DNA from 2 places in the Desulfobotulus mexicanus genome. Region 2 is predicted to be linked to the other one. Evidence: predicted binding sites of a transcription regulator. Region 2 holds the regulator's gene; the other holds the start of a gene.

Region 1 (3,119 bases), on a different contig from region 2:
ATATTCTCATTAATTATTCCAATGTATCTTCCGAGATTATCCCCCATATCCAGAATGTTCTTACGGAAAGAGGGCGTGTCAGTGCAGACAACCGTAACAATCAGTTGATAATAAGGGATACGGCGGAAGTCATTGCCAGTGCAAGAACGATTATTGAAAAAATCGATAAAATTACCCCCCAGGTTGTTATAGAAGCCAGAATAGTGGAGGCCAGTGATTCATTTGCCAGGGCTTTAGGGGCGGAATGGCAGGGAAGCAGTCGTGGTAGCGTTGATGGCAGTGACTATGCGACAATTAACAGGAAAGAGATCGGCGGAAAGTATGGATACAATGTTTCCATGAATACCCCTACGGGAACAGGAAGCATAGGTTTGCATTTTGCCCGAATTGCGGGAACGCAATTGGCTCTGAATGCCCGTTTGAATCTAAGTGAGCAAAGAGGTGAGACAAAAATAGTCTCTTCTCCCCGTATTGTTACCTTGGATAATAAAAAGGCTACCATCAAACAGGGTTTTCAGTATCCTTATCAAAGCGTTGATAAAGACGGAAATCCTGTAACGGAGTTTAAGGATATCAATCTGGAACTTGAGGTAACACCCCATGTAACTGCTGATAATCGTGTTGCCATGGCTATAAAAATTTTGAAAGATGATCTTTATATGCCTACATCCGATGGCTGGGCTCTTCAGACAAAAGAGGTTCAAACAGAGCTTCTGGTTAATGATGGGGATACTATTGTTATTGGTGGCGTGGTTCAGACTTCGACCAGTTTTTCCCAAAATAGAATTCCTTTTTTTCACAGAATCCCCCTTTTAGGGTGGCTTTTTAAGAGTGCGGACAGGAGCGAGCGTAAAGATGAACTTCTTATTTTTTTAACCCCGAGGATTGTGCAGTTGGAAAATTCAATGCAATGAAAGTTTAAGGCTATTATCGTATTTGCTTTTGTGTCGGCGTAGTTGTCATTTTAGCTTGATTAAACATAGAATTTAGATTTTTGTATATAAAAATTAGTTTTTTATATAGGAGGGGATAAACCTTGAAGGTTTTTCCCCTTCTTTGTTTGAAAGTCTCAATCTTTTAAGCGTTAATATTGTGCAGGCTATGGCGGGTTAGATGTTGCTGCACCATGTAACAAGGATTTGTTCAATTTTTGCTCGTTTTTGAGCATCAAATGCATAATGTCTTAAAAGCTCAGCCGTATACTCTATGTTCTTGCCTATTTCTAATACTCCTTTTTATTTAAGATTCTTAAGGCTAATTTCCCGTCTGCTATCTCTGCCTTTTTCCCCTCTGGCACACATCCTGCTAAAGGCCCTGTTTCGGTTCCCCGTGAACAGGGATGCCCTTATTTTTACCCATCCTTCCGCAAGACCCGGGTCTTACAATATTTTAAGGCCCCGCCATAAAAGGAGAAAAAAAGCCCATGCAGAGAATACTGGATTGCCGCCTTCCCCTGCTTGCCTGTCTGCCCCAGAAAGTTTTCAACCTCCGCTACATGGAAAGCCTGCACAGGGCAGGGGTCCTTCCGGTTCTGGATGCGGAGTTCATGGACACAGAAACTATTCTGGAGGCAGGCAGGACGCTGGATGAAAAAAATATCCTCTTTGCCATCCGGGTTCCCCTTTCCCGAAAAGACCTTCTGGAAAAGCTTAAAAAAAATCCCCCCCGATATCTGGAAGCCCTCATTTTTTCCTATGATTTTGAAGATGCCCTAAATAATCTGGATTTGAAAGCTTGGCCCGTCAAGCGCCTTCTGGAGCTGAAACACACGGGCCATGGCCCAGAGCTTTCCCGCATGGGCATCCATGGGCTGGTACTGAAGGGACTTGAGGCCGGAGGTTCCGTTTCCCGGCACACGGCCCTCATTCTCATGCAGGAATATCTTGAGACAAGTGATCTTCCCCTTTTCATCCACGGGGGTGTGGGCATGCACACGGCAGCGGGGTTTTTCAGTGCAGGAGCCAGCGGCCTTGTGCTGGATGCCCAGCTCTGGCTCTGCCGGGAATCCCCCCTTGGGGAGAATTTCCGCAAGCTTTTGAACGGCATTGAGGATCTCGACACCCTGCTGCTGGAAGGCCCGGAAGGCTCCCGTTACCGTTTTTTTGCAAGGCTCGGCACCCGTGTGGCCCAGGATCTGAAAAAGCTGGAGCCCCGCTTTGTGCTGGGTGCGGATCAAAAAAGCGAAGAAGCCCGCATCCTTTCTGAAACCCTGAAGGAAAAAATGGCCGATCTTTCCGATGGGGCTGCGGAAAGTGTGCAGAGTCTTTTCTATCTGGGTCAGGATGCCGTGTTCGCAAGGCATTTCCTTCGCAGGGGCGAGGGTGTGGAAGCCATGATCCACGGGCTTTTTGAGGAAGTGAGAAAAAGCCTTGCCGTTTTAGAAACGGCCGACCCCTTACGGGCCGGAAGTCCCCTGGCAAAAGAGCACGGGGTGAGGTACCCCATCATGCAGGGCCCCATGGCCAACATCAGTGATAACGTGGACTTTGCCGAGAAGGTGGCAGAGGCCGGAGGCCTTCCCTTTTTTGCCATGGGCAGCCTGCCTGTTCCCTTGGCGGAAACTATGCTGGAAAAGGCTTCGGAAAAGGGCATTCCCTGCGGTGCGGGGCTCATCGGCATTGAGGCCTTCAACCGCCGCCTTCCCGAGCACATGGATCTTACCCGCAAATTCAACATTCCCTTTGCCCTCATTGCAGGGGGAAGCCCCGCCCAGGTGCGGGAGCTGGAAGCCTCCGGTATCCGCACCTACCTGCATACCCCCGCCACCCGCATGCTGGAAAATGCCCTTGTCGGCGGGGTGTCCCGTTTCATTCTGGAAGGTACGGAGTGCGGCGGGCATGTGGGCTCCCTCACAAGTCTTGTGCTCTGGGAAATGGGCACGGAGCTTTTGTCTCAGCTGGATGACGCTGCATTGCAGGAAAAAACCCTTGTGTATGCAGGGGGCATTTCCACGGAAGCCGCCTCCCATTTCATCTCCGGTATGGCAGCAGGCCTTTGCCAAAGGGGTCTTAAGATAGGCATTCAGGTGGGAACGGCCTATCTTTTCACCCGTGAGATTGTGGAAACGGGTGCTCTCCATACCCGGTACCAGAAGGAAGTGCTGCACCAGAAGGAAACTC
Region 2 (3,119 bases):
TTGACAGTTCAAAATAAACTGTGCTGAACAGTTACTAAAAATCTTCATCCATGGGGGCAATGGCTTCTAAAACCATTTCTGGACTTGAAGCCTGACGGAGTCTGTTTTTTACGGATGGTTCCCGCAGGAGTCTGGAAATTCTTGCCAGAATTTTCAGATGCAGACCCGTTGCTGCACCGGGTGTCAGGATGACAAAAAAAAGGTGCACCGGCCGGTTGTCCATGGCGTCAAAGGAAACGCCCCTGCGGCTTTTACCAAAGATAAGAAGGATATCTTCAAGGCTGTCCAGCTTCCCGTGGGGAATGGCAATACCATCACCGATGCCCGTACTCCCCAGCATTTCCCTTTCCAGAAGTACCTGCATGAGAACTTCCTTTGGGGGTGCGGAAGTCTGGCTGAGGGAAGCAAGCAGTTCCTCTAAAACAGCAGGCTTATCCTTTGCCTGCAGGTCGGTGAGGATGGTGTCTCTTGTCATAATATCCAGAAGTTTCATTTGTTTACCTTTTGGTTACACTGCAAGCCTGAGTGAATGCAGGTTAAAGGCCTGCTCTTTTACCGACTCAGGCAGGCCTTTAATCCATCAGGCCGTGGGCTGAATCAGTCCCAGATCTCCGTCTTTTCTTCTGTAAACGACATTGACCTTCTCTGTGCGTGCATCGGTATAAACGATAAAATTCTTTTCAGAAATTTCAAGCTGCATGGCAGCTTCTTCGGCATCCATGGGTTTGAAGGGCATGGATTCAATGATAAAGCCTGCCTTTGGAGCCGTTTCCGGATTCAAAGCATCTTCATCTGCTTCCCGGATGGTTTCAGCAACAGCCATGGCTGCCTCGGCGCCTTTGATACCGCCTTTGGAAACAGGACGCTTTTCACGGATTTTTTCTTTGGTTCTGCGGATCTGGGTTTTGAGTTTATCCACCACCAGATCCAGGGCTGCATACATATTCTCTGTTTCTTCCGTGGCCTGAAGATTCAGGCGGTCACAGGTGATGCGCACATCCACAATATGGCGGATTTTTTCCACAGACATAACCACCTGGGCTTCGGCTGGGCCGTCAAAATGCTTGTCCAGTTTGGAAAGCTTACTGGTGGCGTAATTTTTCAGTGCTTCGGAGGGTTCGATGTTCTTGAAGGTTACGGATGTCTTCATGGGTGTTCCTCCTTCATGGTGTGATGGATGAAAGCCATTTCATTTTCATAGAGCGGACGGAAAGTGAAGGCTCCCGGACTGGAATAGATCAGTACTGTCTGCGTTTGCTGGACGGAAGAATTTTTAATATTTCCCTGTATTTGGCAATGGTTCTTCTGGCTATGTCTATGTTATGTTCTTTTTCCAGGATTTCTGCAAGTTTAAGATCGCTGTAAGGTTTTTGCGGGTCTTCGCTTTCCACCAGCTGCTTGATTTTATCAAGGACACTGGCGGATGCCATGGCCTCGCCTTCCACCCGGTTGATGGAGCTGTTGAAAAAATATTTGAGTTCAAAAAGTCCCTGGGGTGTATAGGCGTACTTATTGGTGGTGACCCGGCTGATGGTGGATTCATGCATCTGTATGTCCTGAGCCACATCCCGTAAAACCATGGGTTTGAGGTGGGCTATACCCTTTTCAAAAAAATCCTTCTGGAAGCGGACAATACTTTCCATCACATTGTAAATGGTTTTTTGTCTCTGCTGTATGCTTTTGATCAGCCAGGAGGCGGAACGCATTTTTTCCTGAAGATATTCTTTTGTTTCTCCTGTAACCTTTTCCCCTGTTCTCATGGCTTTTTTATAATAGGGGTTAATGTGCAGCCTTGGCAAGCCGTCATCATTCAGGCTGATGAGAAAGTCATTGCCATGTTTGTAAACATAGATGTCCGGCGTGATATAAACGGGTGCCTCATTGTGGTATTCCCTGCCGGGTTTGGGTTCTAAGGACCGGATAACGGAAACGGCAGCGATAACGGTTTCAATGGTCAGCTTCAGGCTTTTGGCGATGGCCTTGAAATTTTTATTTTCAAGGTGTTTTAAATGCTGGGATATGATTTTTTCCACCACATCCGATGCAATGCCAAGACGTTTGATCTGCAGCAGCAGGCATTCCTGAAGGTTTCTGGCAGCTATCCCCGGAGGGTCAAAGGACTGCACAAGCCTGAGGGCCTCAGTCACTTTTTTTTCAGAACAGTCGCTGACCTTCATGATATCTTCAATGCCCGTGTCCAGATAACCATCGGTATTGATATTGCCGATGATAAGACCTGCAAGCTGCTGAATCCGGATGTCTGCTCCTGTCATGGAAAGCTGCCAGAAGAGATGCTCATGCAGGGTTTCTTTTCCAGATATGAAGTTTTCATAACGGGGGGCCTCCCTCTCCTCGGATTCAAAATGCACCCGGCCCGTACTGCTGTATTCATCAAGGTAGCTGTCCCAGTCAGTTTCTGCACTCACCTTTTCGCTGATTTCAATTTCCTGGAGTGACTCTTCCGAGGCAGGTGTTTCGTTGACTTCCGGTGTCTCTGTATCCGGAGCCTCCATGCGTTCTTCCAGGGCAGGGTTCTGTTCCAGTTCCTGCTGAATCGCATCCACCAGCTCAAGGCGGGAGAGCTGAAGCAGCTTGATGGCCTGTTGTAGCTGGGGCGTCATGACAAGCTGCTGGGTCAATTTGAGTTGTTGTCGGAGTTCTATGGCCATTTTATAACCGGAATCCGTCTCCTAAGTAGGTTTTTCGGGCTACGGGACTTGCGGCGATGGCAGCAGGCGATCCTGATTCCACCACCTTGCCTGAATGCAGGATGTAGGCATGATCGCAGACACCCAGAGTTTCCCGTACGTTATGGTCAGAAATCAGAACACCTATACCCCGGTGGGTCAGATAGTTAATGATGTTCTGTATATCACTGACAGCCATGGGATCAACCCCTGCAAAGGGTTCATCCAGAAGAACAAAGGATGGATCTGTACACAAAACCCTTGCAATTTCAAGCCGTCTTCTTTCTCCCCCGGAGAGAACCGTGGCCATCTGAGGGGCTAGATGACGTATACCCAGTTCATCCAGAAGGGATTCTGCCTTCTGCCTGCGTTCCCAACGACCCATATCCAGATTTTCAAGGATGATCAGTATATTCTCCAGAACGGAAAGTT

Evidence for each region. The regulator sigma-54, encoded in region 2, starts transcription at its own class of promoters, with help from an activator protein. The targets are predictions, from matches to a motif close to TNTGGCACANTTTCTGCTNT.
Region 1: the regulator sigma-54 is predicted to act here: its motif matches at 1,290-1,309, upstream of FIM25_RS00695 (type I polyketide synthase).

Annotation. Positions count from the first base shown of each region.
Region 1 is NZ_VDMB01000001.1:158,035-161,153, forward strand. It holds gene FIM25_RS00690 (type IV pilus secretin PilQ) at 1-914, shown strand, start outside; gene FIM25_RS00695 (type I polyketide synthase) at 1,424-3,119, shown strand, end outside.
Region 2 is NZ_VDMB01000002.1:200,302-203,420, forward strand. It holds gene FIM25_RS03000 (PTS sugar transporter subunit IIA) at 35-493, opposite strand; gene hpf (ribosome hibernation-promoting factor, HPF/YfiA family) at 581-1,150, opposite strand; gene rpoN (RNA polymerase factor sigma-54) at 1,239-2,669, opposite strand; gene lptB (LPS export ABC transporter ATP-binding protein) at 2,671-3,119, opposite strand, start outside.